One region of the Sporosarcina sp. FSL K6-6792 genome, then DNA from elsewhere that is predicted to be linked to it. Evidence: riboswitches for the same ligand, from Rfam matches in the RefSeq annotation. Region 1 holds a riboswitch; each other region holds the start of a gene.

The links. Region 1 has a riboswitch for S-adenosylmethionine ahead of MKZ26_RS11930 (MFS transporter). Riboswitches for the same ligand answer to the same signal wherever they lie in the genome.
Region 2: it holds a riboswitch for S-adenosylmethionine, as region 1 does, so the genes downstream of both, MKZ26_RS14180 (cyclase family protein) here and MKZ26_RS11930 (MFS transporter) in region 1, are expected to answer to the same signal.
Region 3: it holds a riboswitch for S-adenosylmethionine, as region 1 does, so the genes downstream of both, MKZ26_RS07435 (methionine ABC transporter ATP-binding protein) here and MKZ26_RS11930 (MFS transporter) in region 1, are expected to answer to the same signal.
Region 4: it holds a riboswitch for S-adenosylmethionine, as region 1 does, so the genes downstream of both, metK (methionine adenosyltransferase) here and MKZ26_RS11930 (MFS transporter) in region 1, are expected to answer to the same signal.

Annotation. Positions count from the first base shown of each region.
Region 1 covers NZ_JBBOSA010000001.1:2,450,005-2,457,834, forward strand. The annotation lists gene metC (cystathionine beta-lyase) at 1-297, shown strand, start outside; gene MKZ26_RS11925 (5-methyltetrahydropteroyltriglutamate--homocysteine S-methyltransferase) at 344-1,462, shown strand; SAM riboswitch class I at 1,491-1,601, shown strand; gene MKZ26_RS11930 (MFS transporter) at 1,684-3,141, shown strand; gene MKZ26_RS11935 (flavin reductase family protein) at 3,363-3,860, opposite strand; gene MKZ26_RS11940 (pirin family protein) at 3,959-4,801, opposite strand; gene MKZ26_RS11945 (winged helix-turn-helix transcriptional regulator) at 5,085-5,444, shown strand; gene MKZ26_RS11950 (NADPH-dependent FMN reductase) at 5,506-6,072, opposite strand; gene metE (5-methyltetrahydropteroyltriglutamate--homocysteine S-methyltransferase) at 7,127-7,830, opposite strand, start outside.
Region 2 covers NZ_JBBOSA010000001.1:2,892,370-2,900,199, reverse strand. The annotation lists gene MKZ26_RS14205 (urease accessory protein UreF) at 1-562, shown strand, start outside; gene ureG (urease accessory protein UreG) at 586-1,215, shown strand; gene MKZ26_RS14195 (urease accessory protein UreD) at 1,283-2,014, shown strand; gene MKZ26_RS14190 (hypothetical protein) at 2,062-2,454, opposite strand; gene MKZ26_RS14185 (acyl-CoA thioesterase) at 2,558-3,034, shown strand; SAM riboswitch class I at 3,230-3,344, shown strand; gene MKZ26_RS14180 (cyclase family protein) at 3,482-4,219, shown strand; gene MKZ26_RS14175 (5-methyltetrahydropteroyltriglutamate--homocysteine S-methyltransferase) at 4,382-5,494, shown strand; gene MKZ26_RS14170 (immunoglobulin-like domain-containing protein) at 5,542-6,021, opposite strand; gene MKZ26_RS14165 (hypothetical protein) at 6,212-7,162, shown strand; gene MKZ26_RS14160 (VOC family protein) at 7,516-7,830, opposite strand, start outside.
Region 3 covers NZ_JBBOSA010000001.1:1,557,698-1,565,527, forward strand. The annotation lists gene MKZ26_RS07410 (DUF4181 domain-containing protein) at 1-106, opposite strand, end outside; gene MKZ26_RS07415 (hypothetical protein) at 328-633, shown strand; gene pepF (oligoendopeptidase F) at 744-2,576, shown strand; gene MKZ26_RS07425 (MetQ/NlpA family ABC transporter substrate-binding protein) at 2,744-3,556, opposite strand; gene MKZ26_RS07430 (methionine ABC transporter permease) at 3,574-4,245, opposite strand; gene MKZ26_RS07435 (methionine ABC transporter ATP-binding protein) at 4,235-5,248, opposite strand; SAM riboswitch class I at 5,354-5,464, opposite strand; gene MKZ26_RS07440 (pyridoxal phosphate-dependent aminotransferase) at 6,038-7,207, shown strand.
Region 4 covers NZ_JBBOSA010000001.1:1,858,170-1,865,999, forward strand. The annotation lists gene MKZ26_RS08875 (histidine phosphatase family protein) at 57-671, opposite strand; gene MKZ26_RS08880 (alpha/beta hydrolase) at 692-1,480, opposite strand; gene MKZ26_RS08885 (gamma carbonic anhydrase) at 1,600-2,112, shown strand; gene metK (methionine adenosyltransferase) at 2,413-3,609, opposite strand; SAM riboswitch class I at 3,799-3,916, opposite strand; gene pckA (phosphoenolpyruvate carboxykinase (ATP)) at 4,099-5,685, shown strand; gene MKZ26_RS08900 (alpha/beta hydrolase family protein) at 5,821-6,612, opposite strand; gene MKZ26_RS08905 (NUDIX domain-containing protein) at 6,602-7,063, opposite strand; gene MKZ26_RS08910 (transposase) at 7,110-7,418, opposite strand; gene MKZ26_RS08915 (putative motility protein) at 7,507-7,689, opposite strand; gene MKZ26_RS08920 (Dps family protein) at 7,753-7,830, opposite strand, start outside.

The sequences.
Region 1 (7,830 bases):
TCGACAAGTCCAGGCGCTGTCTTATCTTTCCGTTTGCCAAACAGAGATGCAGCAAAGGCCTTTGTTGAAAACGTTCGGATACCCGTTTTCGCAGTAAGTCTAGGCGGAGTTGAATCAATTCTCTCCTATCCTGCAACGATGTCCCATGCCGCCATGCCTAAAGAACAACGGGAGAAACGTGGTATTACCGATGGGCTGCTACGTTTTTCTGTTGGACTCGAGCATGTCAATGACTTGATTGCCGATTTTGATCAAGCCTTGATCAAAACAAATGAAAAAATTTCCATACCTAATTAACTACCATTAAAGAAAACATTATTATATTGGAAAGAAGGAATTTAAATTGACAAAACCTATAGCCGTACAAACTTTGACGAAAGCACCATTTAAAGCAGATCACGTCGGGAGCTTTTTAAGACCAGAACGCCTAAAGCAGGCCCGTTTGCAAAGAGAAACCGGTGAAATCACTGCCGAAGAATTACGCATAATCGAAGACGAAGAAATTACAAAGCTCGTTGAAAAACAAAAAGAAGCTGGACTAAATTCTGTGACAGACGGAGAATTCCGCCGTAAATGGTGGCACTTTGACTTCCTTTCCGGCTTTGACGGCGTTGAGTTTTTCGAAACAGATAAAGGGCTCCAATTCAACGGTATTGTAACAAAAGCACACGGCATTAAAGTGACAGGAAAAATTGGGTTTAGCGACCATTACATGATTGAACACTTCAAGTTCCTGAAAAGCATCGCAGGTGATGCAGTCGCAAAGTTCACGATTCCAAGCCCGAATATGCTGATCCACAGAGCAACATTCGAAGAAGGCATCTATGCAAATGACGAAGAATTATTTGATGACTTGGTTACTGCCTATCAAGATGTAATTCAAGCACTGTACGATGAGGGCTGTCGTTATCTTCAAATCGATGACACGTCATGGGCTTCCTTCTTATCGGAAGAAGGAAGGGAAACATTGATAGCAAAGGGGCAAGATCCTGACAAACTTGTACAACTATCCGCACGGGCCATCAATGAATCCATCGCGAAAAGGCCAGCCGACTTGCTCGTGACGATGCATATTTGCCGTGGCAACTTCAAATCGACCTATTTTTCTAGTGGTGGCTACGAGGATGTATCCGAAACAATTTTCGGCGGATTAGATGTTGACGGTCTTTTCCTTGAGTTTGACGACGAACGCTCCGGCAGTTTTGAACCGTTGCGCCATGTCAATCGCCCTGACCTTTTCGTCGTATTAGGCTTGATCACCTCTAAATTCGGCGAATTAGAGGCCCCTGAACAGCTTAAAGCAAGAATAGCAGAGGCCACAAAGTATGTTCCTTTAGATCAACTATGCTTAAGCCCACAATGCGGCTTCGCATCAACAGAAGAAGGTAATCAGTTAACTGAAGAACAACAATGGGAAAAAGTTCGTCATGTTGTAACTATCGCGCAAGACGTTTGGCAGTAACCTTTACTAATTAAATAGGCTAATAAAACTCTTATGAAGAGCGGTGGAGGGGCTGGCCCTATGAAACCCGGCAACCATTCAACAATCATGTTGATAAGGTGCTAATTCCTGCAAAGCACTATGCTTTGGAAAATGAGAGGGTATTTTCTCTCGAATGCCTCTCTACTAACACAGTGGAGGGGCATTTTGTTTTATTAACAATAGAATTGGATGTGTGAGGAATGAAAAAGGAAGGCTTGCAAAGATATCATACGATTTGGGGCTTGTTATTTTTAGGTTGGTTTGTTTCTTACGTTGACCGGGTTGCAACTGGGCCGATTATTACATATATGATTGAAAATGAAGTTTCTTTTTTTGCAGACGTGGCAAACCCCCATGGAATTGGCGGATTGATTGGTAGTTTATTTTTTGCCGGTTTTATGTTAATGCAATTTCCTGGTGGCTACTTTGGGGACAGGTTTGGCTATCGTGCTATTATCATTTTAAGTATTGTTTGGGCTGGAATCGCCACTTTATTAACAGGTTTGGTGGGGGGCCTTGTTGCATTTATTCTTTTCCGAGTCCTACTCGGGCTAGGCGAAGGCGTTTTTTATTCGAATGACCGCTCTTATATTGCCTATCATACACCTCCTGAAAAAGTTGGATTAGGAATGGGCGTGGCGCTTACCGGACTTTCTGTTGGTCTGACAGCGGGCACACTTGGCGTCCCTTATCTTATTACAGTCGCAGAACCATTTATGGGTGAAGGGGCTTGGCGCTTTCCTTTTTTCGTGACCGGAACAATTACACTCATTATTGCACTCCTACTATTTAAATATATGAAGCCCAAAAACGATTCAAGTGCTTCTGTAGATTTATCTTCACCTGGTATTAAAGCACAGTTTGGCAAAGGGCTATTGTACATGTCCATGTACTCCGCCGTTTTTCTTGTCATAGTGATGGGCATCTATTATTTTTCCGTCAAACTAGGTCTGTCCTCTATCGCGATTGCGGTCATTCTTGTTGCACTTTGTCCGCTCTTAATACTTTATTTATACACAACGAAGAAGTCTGAAATAAAACCGTTAATAGCGAATAAGAATCTTTTCTTATTGTACTTATTCTTTATCCCTATCATGTGGCATCTATGGTTTTACGGATTTTGGTCCGTCTCTATCGTCAAAGATTTCGGTGGCGGTGCGTTAATGGCTGCCGCTTTGATTGCATCGTTTAATGGTTTGGCCGGAATCATTGGTTTTCCTCTTGGCGGCAAAATTTCTGACATAGTGGCCAATCGTCCAAATGGGCGACGTAACGTCCTTGCTGTACTAACCGCTGTACTGACTGTAACTATTTTTATATTTGCAGTCTATGTCATGATGGGTAATAACAACCCCATCGTTATGTCTGTCATTTTGTTTGTCTCCGGATTATTCTTTTTTGCATTGCAACCGGTGGCACATGCTCTGGCTTCCGATTTGACGCCCGAAAAAAGCAGAGGATCCATGTTTGGAATGCTCAATTTGATTGGAGAAATCGGAGCAGTTCTCTCACCTGTCGTCTCCGGAGTCATTCGAGATAACACCGGTAGCTGGGGCTTGCCACTTCTACTCGATGGTGTATTAATGGCGGCGGGCCTAGTTCTAGTGCTAGCCATCTCCAGTAAGGCGGTCCGCAAGAACGTTGTATCCTTGGCTTGAGAAAAGCGCAAGATACCCTTTAAGATGCAACAGGCATACGTCAATCAACGGTAGAAGAAGAGTGTACTACGAATTAGAACTTCCGGATAATTGGAAGTTCTAATTTTTTCCTATATCAACATTAAACTTTAACAGAGCCTCTTTTTCAAGAAAAAAAGGCGTGTCATCAGTAGATTAAACTGATGACACGCCTTTTTACACTGTAGATTGTATAGACACTGTCAGCTATAAAATTCTTCTGGAATTGCACCTATAGTTCTACGGTGATACAAAAGTGGTTCTTTACTTTCATTCTGAATATCTAATACTTCGCCTATTAATATCGTATGATCTCCAGCCTCAATTTGTTGCACCGTCTTACATTGTAAAACCGCAAGCGAATTTGAAAGTACTGGTAGGTTTAAATCCGATTCTTTCCAATCACATTGACTAAATCGATCAGCAACCCTGCTTGAGAATAACGTACATAACTCACTTTGATCTGCTGCCAAAATATTCACCGAAAATTTTTCAGCATCTAGAAAGTCACTATAAGTGGATACTCTTTTATCAATGGACCATAAAATTAGTAAAGGCTCTAATGATACCGATGCAAATGAATTGACCGTTAATCCCATCGGTTTTTTATCTGCATCAAATGCTGTAACGACAGTGACTCCCGTCGGGTAATTCCCCATTGCTTCTTTAAAACTCGCTACCTGCTCTATCTTACTTCCCATATCAGCAACTCCCATTTTCTTATTTCACTTAAAATCATATCAAATCTATTAGAATATTTCATACTTTGTGATTCCGCACTAAATTCACTGATACATGTTCACTCGAATCTTCCTTCTCTGTAATCTTTATAGGCCTGCATAATCTCTTCTTCTGAATTCATCACAAACGGGCCGCGAGCTACTACTTTTTCTCCGACAGGCTTACCTGCATATAACATGATATGCAGTTTCTCTTCTGCGTGAATCTTCACTTCAGTTTGTTCTTCATCTGTTCCACGTTCCAACCAGAGAACCTGCCCCTTCTTCCCCTCCACGCTTTCACTGCCAAATGACCCTATTCCTTCTATTATATACAGAAATCCATTGTAACTGCCGGGAAGGTCCTGTGTAACAGTGGTACCGGGTTCAATGATCAATTCAACCATCGTAACAGGCACGTGATTTTTCGTGTCAGCCGTAACACCTTCCGATGAACCGGAAAAGACACGTATCGTAGCGCCGTCTTCATGACGGACCGACATATCTTGTGCACGCATGTTCTGGTAACGCGGTTCCGTCATTTTTTTATCACTTGGAAGATTGACCCACAGTTGCAAGGATTGGACCGTTTCCCCAACAGCCGGATCCTCTGTATGAATGATCCCTTTACCCGCTGTCATCCATTGAACGTCTCCAGGGTGTAGTTCCCCTCCCCCAGTCTTATTGTCAAAGTGTTCTAGCGTCCCATCAATGACGTACGTAACAGTTTCAATACCACGGTGAGGATGCATACCAAATGTTCCACGCACGAAAAAGTCTTCAGCCATCAATAGAAATGGATCGACTTCTTCCCAGTTTCCCGGTTCAATGACCAATCCTACTTTATGAGTTGGCGAGTGTTCCTGATAAACGACATCCCTTACACTTCTGATTCCCCTTGAAAAGACCGATTTATTATTCATATTAAATTCCTCCTTCTGTTTTGGATATATATGTTGAATTAAAAGATCCCATTGTATTTGCTACGGTGCTAAGGAATGCCCCGTCCTAAGACATGCTTCGGCTGCCCCTTGTAAGGTGCTTTCGCTAAGTTTAGAAAGCTGTTCATTTGTTCAGCATATATAGCTAAATTTTACCGAATAGTAATGAATCACTATATATGTTATTATGGAATAAATTCACCAAAATGTGAAGTACACACTTGAAAGTGCTATAGTATACAAAAAGATACTAATGGAGGTTATTATGGGGATAAAGCCTGAACTATGTAAAGTTGACGAAGCTTTAGGTATCTTGGTAGGTAAATGGAAACCAATCATTTTACTGCATTTATTTACTGAAGGAACACAGAGGTTTAGTGAATTAAAAAGATTAATGCCAGGGATTACCCAAAAAATGTTGACCAAGCAATTAAGGGAATTGGAAGATGAAGATATTATTAACAGAGTCATCTATCCACAGGTCCCACCGAAAGTTGAGTATTCTATCTCGGATTACGGAAAAAGCTTACAGCCCATCTTAGCAATTATGCACGAATGGGGCACCGGTCATGCCACACATATTGAAAAGAAAAGAATTAGCCAGAATACCAGCGACGCACTATAATGGATAAATCAAAAACAGACACTCTCCAGGGAGTGTCTGTTTTTGATGATCAGGAGATTTCTTAAGCTTTAACTGTAGTATTTGTTTTGTTATAGAACTCAATAAAGTTAAAGACTACTGAATCCAAGAAATCAATCGTAGCTTTATCAGTAAGTTCGCCAGCTTCGTTCATTTTCTCATGAACTGAACCGATGTATACTTCGTTACCTGGCAGTAAGACAGGAGCTAACGCTGGGTTTGACAGGATTTCTCTTAAGTGGAGTTGCGCACGGATACTTCCGAATGCTCCCATAGATGATCCTACGATGAAGCCAGGTTTGTTTTTAAGTGTGAAATCGCCACCACGTGATAACCAGTCGATAGCATTTTTCATTGCGCCTGGAATAGAGAAGTTATATTCAGGAACTGCAAATAATACAGCATCTGAATCTTTTACATTATTTTTAAAATCAACTACGTTTGCAGATGGGTTGCTTTCTATATCAATTGAAAACATATCAAGATCATTGATAAAGACAGGTGTAATGTCTAATTGATCTGCATAACGACTTCTCATATGTTCAACTATTTTTAAGTTGAATGAAGTTGAACTTGTACTACCGATAATTGCCTTAACTTTAATTGCCATGATGTAAAACTCCTCTATTATATATAATTGTGATTGTAATTCAGCTTCCTATACTAATTATACACAAGTAAATCAAATTAGGTAGTACGCACTTCAAAGTGCCATAGTATATGAAAGGATACCACTAGAACAAAAGTGAAATTGCTGACCTAAGCTCATCATATTTTCCTGCGTAACCGAGCATATTCTTCGCGCGACCGATCATTTCCCTTGCCAACCGAGCATATTCTTCACGCGACCGATCAAATACCCCGTCAACCAAGCATATTCTTCACGCGACCCATCATATCCCTCACAAACCAGGCATATACTTCACCCGACCAAGCATATACCGCCAACCGATCATATCCCCCGACAACCAAGCATATACTTCCCCCGACCGATCATATCCCTCGCCAACCAAGCATATACTTCACGCAACCGATCATATCCTCCGACAACCGAGCATATACTTCTCCCGACCAATCATATACCCCGCAAACCGAGCATATCCTTCACACGACCGATCATATCTCTCACCAACCAAGCATATACCGCCAACCGAGCATATTCTTCGCCCGACCAATCATATCCCTCACCAACCGAGCATATCCTTCACGCAACCAATCATATACTCTGACAACCGAGCATATTCTTCACGCGACCGATCAAATACCCCGTCAACCGAGCATATACTTCACGCGACCGATCATATCCTCCGCCAACCAAGCATATACTTCTCCCGACCGATCATATCCTACGACAACCGAGCATATACTTCAAGCGACCGATCATATCCTCCGTAAACCAAGCATATACTTCTCTCGACCAATCATATATCCCGTCAACCAAGCATATACTTCACACGACCGATCATATCCCTCACGCAACCGAGCATATACTTCGCAAACCAATAATCCCCCGACCACAATAAAAAGGTATCTCCCCGTCATTCATGCACGGGAAGATACCTTTTTTATTTTGAACATATGAATACATGTACTAACAAAGCAATGGTGCCTTACTGGGATAGCCTAAGCGGATTTGAAAGGAATCTTTATTTCAACTTAAATAATTAATTCTTAAGCGTAGCTAATTGACTTTCTCTAACTTCTTTCGCCGCTTCAACCATGATTTTCAAAGCGCCAATTGTCTCTTCTTCTTTTCTTGTTTTCAAGCCACAATCCGGGTTAATCCAAAATTGTTTTGGATTAATTGTTTTGAGTGCACGATTAATATTTTGTTTCATTTCTTCCTTGCTTGGAACACGTGGGCTGTGGATGTCATAAACGCCTAAGCCAATTTCTTTATCATACGTATTGTTCTCAAATGCAGCGATAATTTCGCCATGACTTCTTGACGTTTCGATTGAAATAACATCCGCATCCAATGCACTAATGGATTTGATAATACCGCTGAATTCCGAGTAACACATATGCGTATGAATTTGCGTGTCGTTTTCAACAGAAGAAGTTGCCAATTTGAATGCATAGACAGCAGCATCTAAGTAACTTTCGCGTTTATCTTGATCCAACGGTAGACCTTCTCGAAGCGCAGGTTCATCTACCTGAATCATGCGAATACCGTTCTTTTCAAGCTCTTCAATTTCTTTACGAAGTGCAAATGCAATTTGGTTCAATACGTCAAAACGAGGAATGTCATCTCGGACAAACGACCAATTCAAAATCGTTACAGGGCCCGTCAGCATACCTTTTACAGGCTTCGTTGTTAACGTTTGAGCATAGACACTTTCTTTCACAGTAATTGGTTCACTAAACG
Region 2 (7,830 bases), 440 kb from region 1:
GGTCGCTTATTGTACGTCGTTTCTTTTTCAAAACCTGGTGCGTGGGGATGCGATTTTAATTCAAGAAGCGTATGCTGCGGCTCAGGAACAGGATATCGAGCGACTTCTCTATTTGGAGCAATTATGTGGGGCAATCAAACTTGCGAAGGAATCACGTGAGGCAAGTGTGAAACTTGGAAGGCAGTTTATTAAAACTGTGTCTCCACTCGGAACAGATGATTTCCTTGCGGACTGGAAAGCCCGTATTGATGCAAAAGAGATTAAAGGTCATTACGCCATTCTTTATGGTATTTACAGTGCGACGACAGGCGTCAGTGCGCATCATGCGGTCATGACGTATTTGTTTGCATCGCTTAACGGACTCGTCCAAAATGCGGTCCGTGCTGTGCCATTCGGTCAAACAACTGGTGTCCAAGTAACGTATGAATTGATTGGACATGTGACGGAAGCGGCTAAATTAGTTGCTACGTTGACAGAAGCCGATATTAGTAATAACGCGTTAGGTATTGAACTTGCTTCTATGAAGCATGAGTATTTGTTCTCAAGATTATTTATTTCATGATGGATTGAAAGGAGTTTTTATAAATGAAACCAGTACGTATTGGCATAGGTGGACCGGTTGGATCGGGCAAAACATCGCTCGTCGACCAACTTACACGTGCAATGCACAAAGAATATAATGTAGCGGTCATTACGAACGATATTTACACGCGTGAAGACGCTCAATTTTTAATAAATAGCGGTGTACTTGAAGCGGATCGCATTTTAGGCGTTGAAACGGGAGGTTGCCCACATACGGCTATCCGCGAAGATGCATCTATGAACTTCGCAGCAATTGATGAACTGAAAAGTCGTTTTGAAGACCTCGATATTATCTTCGTGGAAAGCGGCGGAGACAACTTGTCCGCTACATTTAGCCCAGAGCTTGTCGACGGCTATATTTATGTTATCGACGTTGCAGAAGGTCAGGATATTCCGAGAAAAGGCGGACCTGCTTTGACGCGTTCTGATCTTTTATTGATCAATAAAACGGATCTTGCTCCATACGTTGGCGTTGATCTTGAACTAATGGATAGCGACGCAAAAAAAATGCGTAACGGACGTCCATACATTTTTACAGATGTAAGAACACAGAAAAATGTTGACCAAGTCGTTGCTTGGATCAAGCACAATATGCTATTAGAAGGTGCGGGATCCGCTGGTTCAAATGCTTAAGCCGTCTCGCGCCATCCACCACGGAAAACTTGACTTGGAATTTGAGCCAAGAAGAGGCTACACACGGATGCCCCATGTTTTCCAACAGCCTCCATTGAAGGCGAGTCGTGAACTGTACGAAGGGAAAAACCCGACAGCGACTGTCTACATAATGGAGTCCTCTGGAGGCATGGTCGCCGGGGATCGAAATGACATTACAGTGAAGCTTGCTCCAGATAGTAGCGTAAGGTTGGTTCAGCAGTCTGCTTTAAAAATCTATCCATCGTATACCGGAGACACTTGTGTACAGACCATTAACATCGAACTCGGAGAAGGGGCACGCCTTGAATGGATGCCAGAAGTAATTATTCCGTTTGTAGATGCAAAATTCCGAGGTGACACGACACTTCGAATCGCACGCGATGCAACCATATTATGGGGTGAAATCGTTGCCCCAGGACGTGAAAAGCGCGGTGAGATATTTGATTATCAATCGTTCCATACGAATTTCAAAATTTTTGTCGAGGATGAATTAATTGCTTTCGACTCTCTGCATTTCTCACCAAAAGAAACGGCACTTGGTGATATCGGTGTACTAGAAACTGCAATGTATATCGGTTCAATCTGGCTCGTATCGCCGAAAGCCACAGATGTCGACGTCCGCGCAATACAAGAAACATTGCGGGTCGAAGAAGGTTTAAAAGCTGGTATGACAAGGCTTGAAGGAAATGCAATCCATTGTAGATGGCTTGCCGTTGATCAGTGGACGATGCAGGAAGAGATGAAGCGTGTATACGCGTTGTTGGCAGAAATAGTTTAAGAGGACACTCCAATGAGGGGTGTCCTCTTTGGGTTTGAAGTTTTACATCACTTCGATACCCTTTTTTTACTCCATTTTTTTATTAAAAAATCCATCAACCAGGTATAGAGAAACATCGAACCGACTAGGACAACAGCGATGTAAATGTATTGCAAGAAAACTGGAATGTTATACTTCTTTATGAAATCCCCTGAATAAAGCATGATGAAAACCAGCGCTATAAGAAGTACAATCATACCGAGCACATAAATAACCATAGTACTCAGAGGCGTTGTCCGAAGTGTCTTACGGATGGAATCCCTAGATTTTAAAGCTCTTATAAGTAGATATAAAAATAAAACGAGTGATAGATAGTCATTTGCTACAAAGAATAAAATAAGTCCAAGTAATATAATCGACCAGGTGATTTTTTCATAGTATTTATCAATAAATTTCAGCATTAATCTTCCCCCAGTATGTGTATACTATATATACGGAATGATTGATGGAAAAGTTTCCTTTTATCACAAATTGAATATGTTCTACTACAAAGGAGTTTGTCGTATGCAAGAAAAAAGACCAATGGGCCAATCACGAACAATCCAGACGAAGCTAGTACTGCCGCCCGATACCAATCATCTGCAGACAATTTTCGGTGGAAAAGTTCTCGCGTATATAGATGAAATCGCTGATATCACGGCAATGAAACATTCAAAAACAGCGGTTGTAACTGCTTCAATCGATTCAGTCGATTTTGTATCGTCGGCGCGTGTTGGAGATGTACTTGAACTTGAGGCAATTGTCACGTCAACTGGCCGTACATCGATGGAAGTATTTGTATCGGTCCATTCAATGAACCTGCTTACAGGCGAAACAAAACTAACAACCGAATCCTTCCTAACGATGGTTGCCATGGATGAAAATAATAAGCCTACTCCTGTGCCGGGTATTTATCCGGAAACAGAAGCTGAAAAGAGTCTATTTGAAACAGGCCCCGCACGCCGTGAACATCGGAAATTGCGGAGTGAGATGAAACATTAAATAATTTGTTATGGAAAAGCCCACGCAAGTTGTGGGTTTTTTACATTGTGTCGTGTATCATTTCAATGCCATTTCTACTTTTTACATAAAATGTTTCATTGTAAAAACTAGTATAATCTAAATAATTCATGTTTTGTGTATTGACAATCTATTCGGAAGACTGTATTGTACTAATTAACAACTAAATACGTAACTTTCTTATCCAGAGAGGTGTAGGGACTGGCCCGATGATACCTCAGCAACAGACTTGTAAAAGTACTGTGCTAATTCCAGAAGCGTAAGTGTAATGCTTACTGCTTGGAGATGAGAAGAGCAAATAGCGAATTCGCCAAAACCTCTTCTTGAAATTTAGAAGAGGTTTTTTATTTCGTCTAGGCTCCGACCGCCCTTTGATTTTGTTCTTTCTGGAGATTAAAGTTACCTTCAAAAAATGAAGGGAGACTTATTGTGTCAAATGAATTAATCAATGCAATTGCTTTATTAAAAAAGAAAGAATGGGTCGATTTAACACATACTTTCGGGCCTGACTCACCCCGTTTTTCAGCATTTGATGCAGCAGAGTTTACAACATTATTTGATCACGATGATGGATTTTTCGCACAGAGCTTTAAATTTGCGGGACAGTACGGCACACATATTGATGCACCAATTCACTTCGTTCGTGATACAAGATACTTGGATGAATTGGGTTTGAAAGAATTGGTATTACCGCTGGTGGTCATCGATAAATCGAAAGAATCTGATGCAAACCATGATTTTACATTAACTGTCGAAGACATTCTGAAGTTTGAAGCTCAGCACGGGCAAATTGAGGCTGGTACATTTGTGGCATTACGCACAGATTGGGGCAAACGCTGGCCGGATAATGAGGCATTTTGCAATAAAGATGCCGATGGGAATAATCGTATACCGGGTTGGGGCCTTGCTGCTTTGAAGTTTTTATTTGATGAAAGAAAAGTAAAGGCTGTCGGTCATGAAACTTTCGATACGGATTCAGCCATTGATTTTCAAAAGAACCAATCTCTGTTAGGCGAATATTATGTTCTTGAACAAGATACCTACCAAATCGAGCTATTAACAAACTTAGATAAAGTGCCCTCAAAAGGCGCGGTCATTTTTAACATCGTTCCGAAGCCGGAAAAAGCATCGGGATTCCCAGTACGCTCATTCGCGATCCTACCGTAAGAAAAGAAAAAGGGCCCGCTCATTTGCGTTCCTATCGTAAGAAAACAAGAGAATCCGCTCATTCGCGTACTAGCCATAAGAAAAGAAAGAGGATCTGCTCATTTGCACTCCTGACCTAATAAAACCGTAATTTACTCCTAAAACAGAAAGAAGGAATATACCATGACAAATCAATCGACAACACTAACGCAAGCACCATTCAGAGCAGATCATGTTGGAAGTTTACTACGACCAGATAATTTGCATAAAGCGCGCAAAGACTTCAAAGAAGGCGTAGTTACTGCACAACAATTACGAGAAGTAGAAACACAGGAAATTAAACGGGTTGTTGATAAGCAAATTGAAGTTGGTTTGGAACTTGTAACAGACGGTGAATTTAGACGTACGTGGTGGCATTTAGACTTCTTGGAGCATTTGAACGGAATTGAAGGATATGTGCCAGAGACTGGCTACGTATTTGATGGTATTGAAACAGAACGATATAACGTTCGAAACACAGGCAAGATTTCGTTTGACCCTAATCATCCATTCATTCAAGACTTTGTTGAGTTTAATGAAATCGTAGGCGGCCGTGCCGTTGCGAAACAAACGATTCCAAGTCCGAATCAGCTCTTTAATATCGGAATTCGTGATGAAACGATTTACCCTGACATTGAAGAATTTGCCAATGATGTTATTCAAGCATACAAAGATGCTTTGAAAGCATTTTACGAAGCTGGTGTACGCTACTTGCAGTTGGATGATGTTTATATTGCGGGGCTTTCTGCACCGAATATCCCATTTAACGACGGAGCCTATTCAAGAGAACAACTAATCGACTTGGCACTACGCGTCATTAATGGTGTTTTGGAAGATAAACCTGAAGATCTTTTCGTAACAACACACCTATGTCGCGGAAATTACCAATCGACGTGGGCGTTTGAGGGAAGCTACGCACTGATTGCACCCACACTTCTTGCAAAAGAAAAAGTGGATGGCTTCTTCCTTGAATATGATGACGAGCGTTCAGGAGACTTTAAACCGTTGGATCATGTGCCAAACGGCGGAGCGAAGGTTGTCCTTGGTGTTGTTACTTCGAAAAATGGCGAAGTGGAAGACAAGGATGCGGTCATTGCGCGTATTCAAGAAGCTGCACAATACGTGCCACTTGAACAACTATGCTTAAGTCCGCAATGCGGATTCGCTTCAACGCATCACGGCAATAAGCTAACAGAAGAGCAGCAATGGGAAAAGTTGAAATTCATTGTGGACGTGGCAAAGGAAGTTTGGGGTTAAACTGATAAACCGGAACAAGGCTCATATGCTTTGTTCCGGTTTATTTCTTATTCCACTGTAAATGGCACAGCAACGGATAATTCATGCATGGGCTCGCCTGTTGAAATAAATGTTTTCACAAGACGGTATTCACCTGGAATCAGTGTCACGCCGAGCGCGTCGACCGAAAAGGTCTGGCGTGCTTTATTGCCGGCTGACAACACATTTCCAAAGTCTTTGAAGGATGGGTTCTTTAAGAATACGGCATCTGAATACGTAATAATATACCACTTGCCATCTTTATTTACTTCAATATGATAAAATTCGCCCAACTGGTAATCGGATGAGCTGTTATTTCGTACAAGCGTCTTAATGATGGGTGGCGAACCGACGAATGAATCTTCGTCCAATACAAGTGATAAACCTTCTTCTGATGAAAACATTTCCTGGTCAGGCACGGGATCAGGTAGTGTAGAAACTGCGGGTTCTTTTCCGCAGGCGGAGAGGGGGAGTATAAGAACGATTGCAATTAACAGCAGTTTATTCATGATGGAAACACCTCCACTTCTAGCATATACCTTTAAGGGTGGGTAAACCTTGATTGATAGCAATAAATAGCTGTGGATAAGTTAATTCCCATGAAAATTCATTGAGTGTTATCCACATGTGGGTAAAATATAGTGTATAAATGAAACTTCATCCACTTATTTTCGTATAACAGAGAAAGGGGTGGAGTCAATGAGACAGGATATACAAGAACGACAAATGGAATTGACGATGATACGTACTGAGCGCAACCGAGTGAAAAGGCATCTTGAGGGCGCGGAGGTAAAACTTAAAGATGCGATTATACAACGTGATAACTTGCATGAAAAACTGACAAAAGAACAACAGGATGTAGTGAAGCTTGGCAAGTTTTCTTTTATGAATAAGATAAGTGAGTGGACAGGCAAGTGGGATGAAAAAATGGAGAAGGAGATTTCAGAAGCAGCGGATGCGGAGCTCCATTATAATGAAGTAGAAAAAGTAGTGACGGACTTGGAAGCAGAAGCGGTCCGATTACGTGAAGAGATTAAAAATCCAGACTTCGACTATATCGAGGAAGAGTGGGCGGATTTTCTGAAGGAAAAAGAGACGTGGATTCGATTCAATGACACAATTGCGAATGGGACGTTACAAAAAATAGCAGATGATAGAGTAAGACTGCGTTCAATGCTGCGTGAAATTGACGAAGCCTGCGATGCAGGTAACAAGGCAAATCGGGCACTCGATGCGGCGCTGGAGAAGCTTGGGGCGGCAGAAGGATTGTCGGTATGGGATACATTCCTTGGCGGTGGCTTGCTAGTATCGGCTCTTAAATACTCCGAAATTAATAGCTCCGATGATCTTGTCCATCGCGCGCAACGTGCCCTCCGCCATTTTGAGACTGAACTGATGGATGTCCAAAATGCCGCGACTGAATCATTCACGGTGAACAAAAATGACATCTTTACATTTACGGATCTGTTTTTCGATAATATTTTTTCAGACTGGATGGTTCATTCTCGCATTACAGACGCAAAAAGTAAGTTGAACGATGTGCTTCAAGATGTGCGCAAGGTTCAAGACCGACTTGCGAGAAAGCGTGATGAATTGCTGCACGAATTAGAGAGGCTAGATGTACAGGAGCAAGGAATTATTGAAGCGTAATGGATTGTAAAGGTAATAAGGATGATTGGCATGGCAATCGAAGAAACTGTGAGGGCAACGCGTCAAACTGTCATGGCAACCGCAAACTGTGAGGACAACCCGTCAAACTGTCATGGCAACCGCAAACTGTGAGGGCAAAGCGTCAAACTGTCATGGCAAGCGAAGAAACTGTGAGGACAATCCATGGAACAGTCATGGCAAGCGCTAACTGTGAGGGCAAAGCGTCAAACTGTCATGGCAACAGCTAAGCTATAAGTGAAAATCGAAAAGCCACCTCATTCTTGAAACAGCAGGACGCAGCTTATCCATCCTGCTGCGCCATGAAACGAATTTTGAGCAACTTCCGTATTGCTTCATTCAAATTCCAAAAACTCAATCCGGTTGCCAAAAGGATCATGTGTAAAAAAGCGTGATCGCCCTTCGATTGGAAGTTCTTCACTAAACGGATAATTAGCTTCTTCCAACCGTAATTTCAACTGCTCCAGTGCATTCACTGTAAAACCGGGATGCGCTTTTTTCGCAGGCATGAAATCCTGCTGAATACCGATATGCACTTCTTGTGAGCCACAAAGAAACCAGCAACCCCCGCGCCCCTTCAAGTTTTCTGGTTTTGGAATCTCCTCCATACCGAGCAATTCCCCGTAAAACTTCCGTGCTTTATCTTCAGA
Region 3 (7,830 bases), 890 kb from region 1:
CCATAGTATTTGTCTTCTTTGTTATATGCAGCTTTCTTTTCAGAAATCGCTCTCCCAGCCACACTGCGATAATTAACACAATACCAATGATAATTAGTTCTTTCACTTTTCCTTGCACCCCAATCTTGAAATGAACTATATAGTGAACAAAAGATACGAAGGCACCTAACTCCATAGCGAAATCAATTAGTTTCATTATTTCAACATATATAGACTGATACTCTTAACTAATTTGTTGTTCCATATTTATACTTACGTCTATATCCCTTAGAAGTTTCACATTTCGTATATACTTATGGGAAGAGTATTTTAAAGGAGCTAACTAACATGGAATTTAAAAGCATCGATGAACAAGTCATTCAAAAATATCAACAAGATGAGCAGCTAATGATTCGGTTGTTTGTACAATGGTGTGCTAATAATGAAGTGAACCCGCATGAGTTATATAGCCGTGCATACCCAGACCAACAAGAAAATGAGACGATGAAGAAAATAGTTGAGGAAGCTAAATTTGAAGAAGAAATCGACATTGATGACGAAACAATGCTGGATGTCCTACAACTTTTCGGCAATGATGATCTTGCTTTTATCCTAACAGATGAAATCGAACGTCTTTCAAAAAAGCAAAAATAACACATACTATCTGAAAGTTGTCAAAAAAGGGATTTGTTTTTTTACTTTTACCCTATTCTACTATATACTATTATTTAGTTCGACATCCGTAATAAAAGGGAGAGATTAGATTGGTAAAGAGTATGCCGCTGCGTTCAGAAGTAAAGACAGAAGAAACATGGAATCTGCAAGACCTCTTCAAAACAGAAGAGGAATATGATGCTGCGATAATTGACTTGGTAAAAGAAGTCGATGCATTTGCCGAAAAATTCAATGGCAACATTAAAGATGCTAAATCTGTAATAGAGGCATTGGAAGGCTTTGCGGCTGTTTATGAAAAAGTGGTTCCTGTTGGCACGTATACGAGTTTGTCATCAAGTACAGACCAAACGGATGACGAAGCGCAAATGCGCTCAAGCAAGTTTGGTTCCACTGCCGCGAAAATAAACAGCAAACTATCATTCGTCAACAGTCAACTTTCTGAATTACCCATTGATGTTTTGGAAGATGCAATGAAACAGTCAGGTGATTTTAAAAATTACTTGGAGAAATTGATTCGCAAAAAAGAGTACCAATTGCATCCTGAAGTTGAGAAAACTTTAGCTGCCTTCTCTTCCACATTCGCCGGGCCATATGGCTTGTATAACACGACAAAAATGGTGGATATGGCATTTGATGATTTCGAAGTCGCCGGGAAAAGTTATCCGTTAAGCTATGTGTCCTTCGAAGGTGACTGGGAGGGCGAAACGGATACCGCCAAACGCCGTGCTGCATTCGAAGCATTCTCAGCTAAGTTAAAAGACTATCAACATACAACTGCAAAAACATATGACATGCATTTACAAACGGAAAAAACAACAGCTGACCTAAGAGGATATAATTCGATTTTCGATTACTTACTGTTCACTCAAGAAGTCGATAAGTCCATGTATGACCGTCAAATTGATTTAATCACAAAAGAACTTGCACCGCATATGCGAAAGTACGCGAAACTTCTGCAAAAAGTCCATGGACTTGATAAAATGACGTTTGCCGACTTGAAAATCTCGCTTGATCCAACGTACGAACCAAAAATCACCGTAGATGAATCGAAGAAATATATTGATGATGCCCTTGCTATAATGGGTACTGATTACATGGAGATGGTGGATCGTTCATACAAAGAACGTTGGATTGATTTCGCTCAAAACAAAGGTAAATCAACAGGAGCATTCTGTTCCAGCCCTTATGGCAACCATCCATATATCCTTATTTCATGGACAGGTAGTATGAATGATGTATTCGTCTTAGCTCATGAATTAGGGCATGCGGGTCATTTCTACAATGCAAATCGAGAGCAAAACGTATTCAATGCACGCCCATCACTATATTTCATCGAAGCACCTTCGACGATGAATGAAATGCTCGTGGCTAACCACCTATTAGAAAACTCAAATGATCCGAAATTCAAGCGTTGGGTCATTTCATCAATCGTTGCACGTACGTACTACCATAACTTTGTAACGCACTTACTAGAAGCTGCCTACCAACGAAAAGTCTATGAACGCATTGACGCAGGCGGAAGTGTCAACGCCGGTGTATTGAACAACTTGAAACGCGGCGTGCTTGAAGAGTTCTGGGGAGATGATGTGGAGATTAATGAAGGCGCGGAACTTACATGGATGCGTCAGCCACACTACTACATGGGCTTGTATCCATACACATACAGTGCTGGACTCACTATCTCCACACAGGTATCTAAACGTGTCCTTGAAGAAGGTCAGCCTGCTGTCGATGAATGGCTCGAAGTATTGAAAGCTGGCGGCACAAAATCCCCTGCTGAACTGTCAAAAATGGCAGGTGTCGATATTACAACTGAAAAACCATTGCGTGACACAATTGCTTATATCGGCGATTTGATTGATCAGCTAGTTGTGTTGACGGAAGAAATTGAGGCAAACGAAACGGCTAACGTTTCACAATAAAACAAAAGCGCAAGCGCCTGTTCAGAGGCGCTGGAGTCTAGACGTGAAATATCAGCTTTCGCAGGTTATCCACTGTACAAGATTTTATAATTTCCTAGGCAGAAAGAACAAAAAAGCTGACGAAACCGTAATGGTCTCGTCAGCTTTTTGACGTTGCTAATTAGATTTTACTTCATCCACGCTGGTTTACCAAAGCCTTCAAAATCTGAATCAATTACTTTTTCAAATTCTGCTGATTCTACTATTTCAATAATATCTTTAGCAAATTGCTTATCAATGTTTTCTGTTTTTACAGCAACTACGTTTCTGTATATATCAAGCATGTCCTCAAGTGCTAGTGCATCTAATAAATTCATACTTGCAGCCAACGCAAAGTTTCCAGGAACTGCCGCTAAATCAGTACCGTCAACTGAACGTGGAAGCTGACCCGCTTCGATTGGCTGAAACACCAAGTTCTTCTTATTCACTGTTACATCTTTTTCAGATACTTTTAGCACTTCTGCATTTGGATCTAATTCAATTAGACCTTCATCCTGTAACACTAAAAGGGCGCGGGCTCCATTAACTGGATCGTTTGGAATGGTAACTTTTGCTCCATCTTCAATAGCTTCAATTGTCTTGAATTTATTCGAATAAATGCCCATTGGAGCTGTTGGTACGATAATAAGTGGTGATAATTCAGCTTCCGTTTCTTTAACGACATTTTCTAAATAAGTCGTGTTTTGGAACAGGTTTGCATCAATATCGCCACTTGCCAGTGCATTGTTCGGCTGGATATAATCACTAAACTCAATTAGTTCAACTTTATATCCCTTTTCTTCAAGTCCAGGAATAATCGCCTTTTTCAACATATCACTATATGGTCCAGCGGTTGCACCAATTTTCACAGATTTGTCATCCGAAGCTTTTTCTTTGCCACCACAAGCAGCTAGTGCGGTTCCAACTATAAGTACTAATACAACTAATAGAAACTTTTTCATAATTTTCTCTCTCCCCATCATCGTTTATCAATTACTTTTGAAATCCGATCTCCTGCAAATTGAATTACTTGTACAAATAGTATTAATATCACCACGGTCACTACCATTATTGTATTGTCGTAACGATAGTAGCCGAATCGAATTGCTAAATCCCCGATTCCGCCACCACCAACAACACCAGCCATTGCTGAATAGGCGACTAAACTAATTACAGTAAGTGTCACGCCTTGAATAATACTTGTTTTTGCTTCAGGCAATAGTACATCTTTGATAATCATCCACGGAGTTGCACCAACAGCGATTGCAGCTTCGATAACACCTTTATCAATCTCCCTTAGTGAAGTCTCCACAATTCTTGCGAAAAAAGGAATTGCTGCCGCAGATAATGAAACACTAGCAGCCCCAGGGCCAATCGGAGTACCTACTATTAAAATCGTTAAAGGGATTAACGCGACGAGTAAAATAATAAACGGCACAGAACGGACCATATTGACGATAAAGCCAATAACTGAGTTCAATGCCCGATTTTCTAAAAATAATCCTTTATCGGTAGTGAACAGCAAAATCCCTAGCGGAAGCCCAATAACAAGTGCAATAACGAGAGAAATACTTATCATATAAAGTGTTTCACCAAATGCTTTTGTAATATCAGGCATTAACTCTATAACGTGTTGTAAATCAATTCCCATTGTCAATTACCTCCACTTGAGCAGCTCGTGATGACATATAGGCAATTGCCTTTTCTATTTCGTCATCCTCGCCTTTTAGTTCCATCAGGAAAGTACCGAGTGGCCTTTCTTGAATATATTCAATGGAGCCGTGTAGGAAATTACCTTGTATAGTAAATTTCTGCACAGTATCTGAGATAATTCCATCGCCTGCAACATCACCTTTAAACATGACCTTGACCAGTTTGCCCGTACACTTGCTCAAAATCATTTCCGGTACATCAAATGACACAACACTACTGATAAATTCCTTTGTCAATTCTTCTTGTGGATTTGAAAATATATCATATACTTGTCCTTCTTCAATCACTTTTCCATCTTGCATAATTGCCATGCGATCACAAATTTCTTTCACGACATTCATCTCATGTGTTATTAGAACGATTGTAATCTTCAATTCTTTATTTATTTTCTTCAACAGCCTTAAAATAGATAGCGTCGTATTTGGATCTAATGCAGATGTTGCTTCATCACACAGTAACACTGAAGGATTATTCGCTAGTGCTCGGGCAATACCTACCCGCTGCTTCTGGCCACCACTCAGCTGCGCAGGATAAACATCCCGTTTATCAGAGAGGCCAACCATTTCTAGTAAGTCCGTTACCCGAGCGTTAATTTTATCGGCAGGCGTTTTGGCTGCCCGTAAAGCAAATGCTATATTTTCATATACTGTCTTTTGGCTGATTAAATAAAAGTGTTGAAAAATCATTCCTATTTTCAGACGTGCCTGACGGAGATTATTCCCCCGTAACTTCATCAAATTTAATCCATCTACTAAGATCGTTCCGCTCGTTGGTTTTTCCAACAAATTTAGACAACGGATAAGAGAACTCTTCCCTGCACCTGAGTAACCTACGATTCCGAAAATTTCTCCTGTGTTAATGTCGAGTGAGACATTATCAACACCAGTCACGATTCTCTCTTTTGTTTTGTATACTTTTGATACGTTTTGAATTTGAATCATGCAATTCTCCTCTTTCTATAAATAGAAGTACGAAATCTCAGATGTCTGACCATATAAAAATGCTTCTCTCATATATGAAAGAAGCACCGAAAATAAAAAGGTTTCAGCTCATCTTTCAGAATGAAATTCACTCTGTAGGAGTTAGCACCTTCCTTACATTACGCAAGGGGTTGCTGGACGTCATCGGGCCTATCCCTCAGTCTCTCTTGATAAGTACCATTATGTAATTATTTTGATTGATAAGTTTCATATTAGTATGTCTCAATAAGATTGTCAACATAATATGTTCTGATATATAACAATTTATTATCATTTTCATTTCATTCCATGTATACTGACAATAAGAAAAGCGGAAGGCGCCGTCTAGACGTGACAGGCATAAGTCGATCCAGGGGAAGGCAGTCTAAGAGCGCGACGTCCTGTCGCAACGACTGCATACCTGCTTCCTTGCAGGCACGACGTGGCGCTCTTTGGCCACATAGCTGGATTGCTTTCAAGGAACCTAGCCTAAGTACGCCGCGTCCTGCGGCAATGGCTAGGTGACCCACATCCTTTGGGCCTCAGAGCGGCTGGCGCCTGGAGCTAGACAACAAGAAAAGCGCAAGCGCCTTGGTAGACCCGACAAGCGCTGGAGGGCCTCAAGAGAAAGGCGCTCTTTGCCTTTAACTTAAGGACCGAAGCGACTCGAGGGGTAAGGCGCTGGAGTCTAGATACTGCTCCAAGTGAAAAACTTATACTATCTTACTCTTTTACACTAAAGATTGGATTACATAGAAGAGAGGTTATTACATGGCACTATCAAATCGACTCAAGAACCTACCACCGCACTTTTTCGCATCACTTGTTCGAAACGTACAAGAAGCACTTTCTGAAGGACGCGACGTTATTAACTTGGGGCGTGGAAATCCCGATCAACCGACACCTCCACATATTATAAAAGCACTCCAAGAAGCAGTTGAAGATCCAACAACACATGGATACTCCCCATTCAGAGGGACTGCCGAATTAAAACAGGCTGTTGCTGACTTTTATAAACGAGAATACGATGTTCATATTGATCCTAAAACAGAAGTAGCGATTCTATTTGGAACAAAACCGGGATTGGTCGAGTTACCCCTCGCGATTATGAACGAAGATGAATTACTTTTATTGCCGGATCCGGGATATCCCGATTATTTATCGAGTGTAAGCTTAGCCAATATTAAATACAATTTAATGCCATTACTTGCAGAAAACGATTTTTTACCTGATTACTCTGCTCTCTCCGATGAACAAAAGAAGCAAGCAAAATTAATGTATTTGAACTATCCAAATAACCCAACAAGCGCAACCGCCACACTTCCATTTTTTGAAGAAACGATTGCTTTGGCAAAAGCCAATGATATTGCAATTTTGCATGACTTTGCCTATGGTGGAATCGGTTTTGACGGTGCTAAACCTGTCAGTTTCTTGCAAGCAGAAGGTGCAAAAGAAGTTGGAATTGAAATGTACACATTGTCAAAAACGTATAATATGGCGGGATGGCGGGTCGGTTTTGCCATCGGTAATGCCGATATTATCGAAGCAATCAGCTTATTGCAGGATCATTTATTCATAGATATATTCCCAGCAATTCAGCGCGCAGCAACAGAGGCATTATCGGGAAGCCAGGATTGTGTGGATGAGCTCGTTTCACTTTACGAAAGCCGCCGGAATGTCTTAATTTCCGAATGTAAACGAATCGGTTGGGATGTCATCGCGCCCGCTGCATCTTTCTTCGCTTGGTTACCTGTACCAGAAGGATATACAAGCGAATCATTCACCAAGTTACTATTAGACAAAGCAGACATTGCCGTAGCACCGGGCCATGCTTTCGGAAAGTATGGTGAAGGATATATACGTGTTGGCTTATTGGAAAGTGAAGACCGTTTAAAAGAAGCAGTAGCACGAATTGAAAAACTCGATATTTTTTCACGATAAAATAATTAGATTTGGATTTCATATCAAAAAAGCCAGGAGTTTTCTATTCTTGGCTTTTTTGATATGAAATATTATTAGTTCATTAGAAACATTGAAAAGAGCGAATATCATTTGGACTTATCACATGATGGATCCAGCCATGCCTTCTTTGTACTTTCCAGCTAGTTTATTGTGATTGTTTGTGTCATATTTATCTTCTATATATGTTGAACAAATGAATACGGTGTATGCGCTTTACAAGGGCTTTTGGGAGGCAACTGAAAAAGCCCTTGTACTTGAAATGATTTAGGATTCCACTAATACCGCTTCGACGCTTTGTGGATGCCTCCCGCGACAAGCCAGAAAGAAGACCCCTTTCACACTTATCGCTCCGGCTACCACGAAGACACGCCTACGCTAGATTGTCTATGTGAGAAAGAGCTTTTCATTATCTACGATGAAATCTGCAACCTAACGTGTGTCTTTCTTGAATATAATTAGTATCAAAAAGTAATCGCATTATAATCTCGGCATATACATCTCAAAATCACATTTCTCTCGATAATGAACAGCTTAGTGCAGGCGCAGCAAAGGCATCCCCAATGCCCCAAGCGTTCTACAATCCACACCCCGAATTAAAACTC
Region 4 (7,830 bases), 590 kb from region 1:
TCGACTTATTAAATATACGCAAAATAAAAAACGCCATTCTCTGGCGTTTTAAATGCTTACTTAATACGTTGTAAATGTTTCGTACAATTAAACAGCTCGCATAGGTTTCGATCTTCTTGCAGTTTAATAATAGTGACTGATGTGTTTTCCAGGTCCACAGCTAAATCCTTGTAAGGGACAAGCTCTTTTATCAATCGACCAATAAATCCTCCATGACTGACGACTAAGATTCGTTTATCTGGATGCAATTCTTTTATTTCCTCTATGAAATTAAGTCCGCGTGAAATAATTTCTTCCTGCGGTTCGAAACCGAGTTCCAGCTGCCTCCATGAGTGCCCCCATTTTTTTACTCGCTCCATTTCCGTCAATCCTTCAACCAGGCCACCCCCTGATTCTCGCAAGCGATTGTCCGATAAGAGACGGATATCAGGCATACTGTCCGCGATGATTTCAGCTGTTTTTGCAGCACGAATTAAAGGACTTGTGTAGATAACATCCCATTGTTCACCAGAAAGTCTTTGAGCTACACCGTGTGCCATCTCAATTCCTTCATCATCAAGTGGGACATCAGTACTTCCTTGTGCTCTTCCTTCTTTATTCCACGCGGTAACGCCATGTCGTACAAACCCAATTATCGTAATCGTAAACACCTCCACTTCAAATTTACCCACAAACCATTTCCAGTTTTCCCCTATACGACATACCCAAGCGACCTTAGTACATTATTCATAAATGATTCCGTATATAAGTAAACTTCCTCACGCTCTGGTTCCTGATAAACGTCATGGCACAACCGTTTCCATTGCTTATATTGAAACTCAGAAAGTTCCTGTCGGATAAACCATTTCTTAGCAAGCGCTATGTCTGTTATTTTATCCTCTTCCGCAATATGCATAAGCACCGGTATATCATGAATACTTCTTTCACTCTGTGCAACCAATTTTATGAATGATTGTAACTCTTTATACCAGGCTACGGTGAATTCATCGTTATAAAAGTCATCTTGCTTAGCCTCTTCATATAAATCACTATTGCGTGTTAACATCTCAATGTCAATTTCATGATTCAATTTCATAGATGACGAGAATTTTGTCAATACGTTCGAAAATTTAGGTGGCTGATGACGCAATGCTAGCCATGGGGAACTAAAAACAGCCCCTGCGCATTCAATTTTCTTTCGCTGTAAAAGACGCATTACGAAGGTGGCACCTATTCCATGTCCAATAATGAACAAAGGTAAATTATCATCGAGACCGACCGCTATTAATTTTTCCACAAATTTAGCGTAGGCATCAAATTGGTCATCGTGAATTTTTCCGACACCTTCCGCTCCGTGTCCAGGTAAATCTCCTGTCACGACATGAAAACCGCTGTTTCGGAGTTTCTGAATAAGCCATGCATTTCTACTATGATGTTCGTACACATTATGGACGATGGCCACGACAGCTTTTGGTGGCCCTTCCGCTTCCCATTTCCACATGGTCATCTTCCCCTCATCTATCTAGTTCTTTTATCTATATATTTCCCTATTTATCTACAATAAAAACCTAATCTTTGTTACGATAATTATACACTACCTAAAGAAAAGAGGAGAGCATCATGATTTATCCTTATAAAGGAAAAACGCCTGTAATTGATCCGTCCGTTTTCATTGGCGACTTCACGACGATTTCAGGTGATGTGACAATTGGTCCTGAATCGACAATTTGGTTTAATACCGTAATCCGGGGTGACGTATCTCCAACAATTATTGGACGTAAAGTAAATATTCAAGACTTGTGCTGCCTTCATCAAAGCCCAAAGTTTCCGCTTATTCTTGAAGATGAGGTGACAATTGGGCACCAAGTAACGTTACATAGTTGTACGGTAAAAAAAGGAGCGCTTATCGGTATGGGTTCCATTGTTTTGGACGGTGCTGAAATTGGCGAAGGGGCATTCATTGGCGCAGGCAGTCTCGTGCCGCCTGGTAAGAAGATTCCCCCGAATACGCTAGCACTCGGGTCGCCAGCAAAAGTCGTGCGTGAGCTGAATGACGACGATCGTGCGGACATGGAACGGATTGTTCAGGAGTATGCGGAAAAAGGGCAGTATTACAAGAGTTTACAACAATAATAAAAGAGCTGCCTTTGAAGGCAGCTCTTATTTTTTTATAAATAAAAAGATTACTAAACCAATTAGCACAAATAACGCAACAACCCCAACCAGTAGTAACAAACCTATTAAACTCATAGCCCCACACTCTCCTCTCCGATCAGGTTTCACTTTATAACAATTGTATCATTTGTTTATAGCTCGTGTGATGAGAGTGTACGACAGATTCGCTACAATCTATGACGCCTGCTAAATCAAACATCCTAAACAGAAAAAACACCGAAAAACAGGGCGATCCTGTCTTTCGGTGTTTACACTACATTATTTCCCTGCTAATTCTTTCAATGCATCAGCTTTATCCGTTTGTTCCCACGGTAGATCAATGTCTGTACGGCCGAAGTGACCGTATGCAGCTGTTTGTTTATAAATTGGGCGGCGCAGATCAAGCATTTTGATGATGCCTGCTGGGCGAAGGTCAAACAGTCCACGCGTAAGCTCAACAAGTTTACTTTCCTCGACTGTGCCTGTTCCAAATGTATCGATAGAAATCGATACAGGTTGTGCAACACCGATTGCATAAGCAAGTTGCACTTCACATCGATCTGCAAGTCCTGCAGCGACAATGTTCTTCGCAACATAACGTGCCGCATATGAAGCCGAGCGGTCCACTTTCGTCGCATCTTTCCCAGAAAACGCACCGCCGCCATGACGCGCATAACCACCGTACGTGTCAACGATGATTTTACGGCCAGTAAGACCTGCATCTCCTTGAGGTCCCCCTATTACGAAGCGGCCAGTTGGGTTGATGAAGTACTTCGTGTCTTCATCGATTAAATCAGTTGGTACAACCGGGTTTATGACGAATTCTTTAATATCACGCTGAATTTGCTCAAGTGTTATTTCAGGGTGATGTTGCGCTGAAATAACAATTGTATCGATGCGTACTGGTTTATTGTTTTCATCATATTCAACAGTCACTTGTGTTTTTCCATCTGGACGCAGATACGTAAGAGTTTCATCTTTGCGTACTTGTGCAAGTCGGAATGATAATTTATGAGCTAGGCTAATTGGTAACGGCATCAGTTCCGGTGTTTCATTACAAGCGTAACCGAACATCAAACCTTGGTCACCAGCTCCAATTGCTTCAAGTTCATCATCTGTCATCGAACCTTCACGCGCTTCAAGTGCCTGGTCAACGCCTGCAGCGATGTCGGCTGATTGTTCATCGATCGCAGTCAAAACTGCAGATGTTTCCCAATCAAATCCGTATTTCGCGCGTACATAACCAATTTCTTTAACAGTTTCACGCACAACTTTCGGGATATCGACATATGTTGTCGTCGTAATTTCTCCTGCAACAAGGACAAGTCCTGTTGTAATTGTCGTTTCACATGCAACACGTGCATTTGGATCTTCTGCCAATATAGCATCTAGAATAGCATCCGAAATTTGGTCACACATTTTGTCCGGGTGTCCTTCAGTTACCGATTCTGAAGTAAATAGTCGGCGATTTGTCATGTTATTTCCTCCTTATATCCTACGAGATTGATACGGTACTCATATGTCCCATGTAGAGTCTTTTCTAAATGAAAAGACTACAAGCCATTGCGAGCTCTATACACGAGGATTAAGGGCGATATCATATAAAAAGCCCTTCGCTCACGTAATAATACATGAGGAAAGGCATGATTTCATAAGCACCTTTCACTCTTATCATACAAGGACTGTGCCTTGCTACAGGTTTGGCACCTTCGCGCAGACAAAACGTCTGTGCAGGTTGCCGGGTTTCATAGGGCCTGACCCCTCCACCAGCTCGGGATAAGAGTATCCGTTCAACTATATATGCTACGAAAAATCTTGTTGCATGTCAAATCTTTTTACCCATTTTGCGTATAAATCCTTGAGGTTTGAATTAGTATAGATTATTATTCTTAATGTGTTATACTAATTCAATAATGTGATGACACCCAATTGATTGGGACTATATGCAAAGGACGGTACATACTTATGATATCTGCGAAAATTAGTGATGACCTCAACAAACTTCTTTCTGGGAAAAATGTAAAAGTTCAACTTTCAGTTCCACAACTTGTTGAAAAAGCGATTTCACGTGGTGAAGCTCAATTGACATCAGACGGAGCGGTTACAGCTCAGACAGGCAAATATACAGGTCGTTCACCTAAGGACAAATACATTGTCGAGGAAGCGTCCTCCAAAGACAAAATCGATTGGGGCAACGTCAATCGTCCAATCTCTTCTGAAATTTTCGATTCATTATATAATAAAGTAATCACTCATTTGAGAACAAAAGACGAACTGTTCGTCTTCAAAGGTTTTGCAGGCGCAGATCCAGCTTCACGACTATCCATTCAAGTTGTGAATGAATTTGCATGGCATAACCTGTTTGTTCACAACTTGTTCATCCGCCCAACTGAAGAAGAACTAGTACAACATGAATCACAATTCACAATTGTTTCGGCTCCTTCATTTAAAGCGGATCCTGTGGTCGATGGTACAAATTCAGAGACATTCATTATCGTATCAATGGAAAAACGTATTGTTCTTATCGGTGGAACTGAATACGCTGGCGAAATGAAAAAATCAATCTTCTCAATCATGAACTACTTACTTCCTGAAAACGGCATTATGCCAATGCACTGTTCAGCAAACGTTGGTGAAGACGGCGATGTTGCCCTATTCTTCGGTCTTTCTGGAACAGGTAAAACAACACTTTCGGCAGATGCAAACCGTAAATTAATCGGCGATGACGAGCATGGCTGGTCTGACACTGGTGTCTTCAATATCGAAGGCGGTTGCTATGCAAAATGTATTAATTTATCACAAGAAAAAGAACCTGAAATTTTTGGTGCAATTCGTTTTGGTTCCGTACTAGAAAACGTTGTCGTCGATCCGGAAACACGCATTCCTGACTACGATAATGGTTCATTAACTGAAAACACGCGTGCAGCTTATCCTATCCAAGCAATTGATAACATCGTTGACCCTTCTGTTGCTGGTCATCCGAAAACGATTGTATTCTTAACGGCAGATGCGTTTGGCGTACTACCTCCAATCTCGAAGTTAACAAAAGAACAAGCAATGTATCACTTCCTTAGCGGGTTCACTTCGAAGCTTGCCGGAACTGAGCGTGGTATCACATCACCTGAAGCAACGTTCTCAACGTGCTTCGGTTCACCTTTCCTTCCACTTCCAGCGACAGTATACGCTGAAATGCTTGGGAAGAAAATTGATGAACATGATGCACAAGTATTCCTTGTTAACACAGGCTGGACTGGCGGCGTCTACGGCGTTGGTAAACGTATGGATCTTAAATACACACGCACTATGGTACAGGCAGCTCTTGCTGGAGAATTGAACAACATTGAAACAGAAACTAACGGCGTATTCGGCCTCGAAATGCCAACATTCATTGAAGGTGTTCCAACAGAAGTGTTGAACCCGCGCAATGCATGGGCAGACGGCGAAGCATACGATGTAAAAGCAAATGAATTGGCAAACATGTTCCATGAAAACTTTAAAAAATTCGGTATGGTTTCTGAAGAGATTACACTTAAAGGCGGACCGATTGCATAATTATCAAATTAAACAGTGTAGCACATTGTATGTGCTACACTGTTTTTTTGTACATTGGATTTGTAACTGCAACTTATTTCGTCTAATTGCAAACCCGTACTTCTAATTGCAACTTCATTTTATTCAAAAAACCACTCATTTTTCTTGTCTTCTCATCCAACTACATAAATCGCGTACAAGTTGTGCATTCATGACGGGCGGTATGAAGTGTGTATACTCAGGGAAATACCATGTCTCATATACTTTTTTATGTTCACGCAGTGCATTTTCCAGCAAAACTGCTTGTTGAAATGACACGTTCTCGTCGATCATGCCATGAATGATGAGTACGGGAGCATCAATTTCATCCACGCGGAACAGCGCCGTACGGTTTCTGTATTCATCTGGCATGTTATTCGGTGTCCCGCCGATAACTCTTTTCATCATCCGCCGCATATCTTTCCGTTCTTTATATGTAAATACGATATCGGATACGCCAGACCATGTAACTACCGACGTAATATCTTCACGTAAAATTGCTGTCCAAAGAGCCATTATACCGCCCCGTGAAAATGCAAACAAGTGAATTTTTTCCACGTTTGTCTTCGGATTTTGCTTCAGCACATCAACGGCATTCACCGCATCCTGACGATCGGCCCCAGCAAACTCATCCCGTCCCTCGCCTCCACGGTTCCCCCGATAATAAGGAGCGAAGACAACAAATCCTTGCGAAGCAAACTGTGCAATTCGGGCAGGACGAACCATACCGATATGCTGCATGCCCCCTCGCAAATAGATGATGCCTTCGTAGTTCCCTTCTGTAATTGGTTCTGCCATGAGTCCCTTCACTTTTAATCCATCTGAAAAATATGTAATTTCTTCAAGCGAAACATGTGGATTTGGAGACGGATAGGGCCTTCTATGAATAATCGTACCATCATGACTCATGCTCTTCCACCCACCTTCTTAATGTTTCCATGCCTGTGTTTTTCATAAGGAAACTCAATTCTTCACACTGGTCAAGCTCTTCATTAGTCATCCACATAGCTCCTTCTGTTTCGTAAAGGGCTGGATGCTCATCGATTTCCGCAACTTTCCCTGTGAATACAGCTTTGCAAAATGTACTATTACTTCGAACGACATACTGTGCAAATTGCACAAGATCCGTAACTTTCACACCTGTTTCTTCAATCGTTTCGCGTATAACTGCCTCCTCGATCGTTTCTCCATGCTCTGCTTTACCACCTGGAAACTCAACGCCTCGAACTAAATGCCGAGTCAGTAACCATTTACCATTATGTTTGAGGATAACAAGGACATGCCGAGCTGGCATTCCAAATTGGTTTTCTCCGAAAGTCAGCTCAACACGACCACCATTCACATCATTGAAAATAAGCATTGCACTCACGTCCTTTCAACCAGTGTAGCGAAGGACAGCAATCCTTTCAACGAAAATACGGAAGCTTTTCGATAAATCGCTTCGACTTATCATCTGTAAATTCATGAATGAGCGCATAGATCTTCATCGTACGTTGATCGACGTTGAAATTGTTCCGACCATAATGATAGGGCAAAAATGGTAAATGTGACCTAAGGAAGTTTCGGAATTCGAGTTCATCTATCTGACTAAATAACCGATGAAAAACAGGAACATACTGACTTTCTACATTAACCTCATATTCCCACGGTGAATCATCTGGGTAATGGTATACTTGCTGATTTACGACAGAAACGTACATTTTGTATTTCTCCATGCTACACCATCCTTTTTTCTTTTTAGCATGGCTTAGTATGAAAAAAGCATGCATCCCCTTTTACTGGAGATACATGCTTTACCGCAATTTACGCTTGTACGTCAACCGAAGCTCCCTTATGAGGATGGGCTGCAACAGACTGATTAGATAAACTTTTCAACATATCTGTTGCCGCTGCAGTATTCATTGCAAGTGCATTATTTAACACACTCAACTGAACAGTCGATTGCAAACTTCTCAATTGACTTGCCATGATGGAGCTCATATCCATTTGCCACCACTCCTTCCACAAGCTTATTATCGGCATTTTTCTAGTATTTTTAATGAAAAATGATTACTTGTTATCTTCACCCAGGAATGCATTCAGCATCCATTGATGTTTTTCGATACTTTGATATGTCGCGTTCAACAA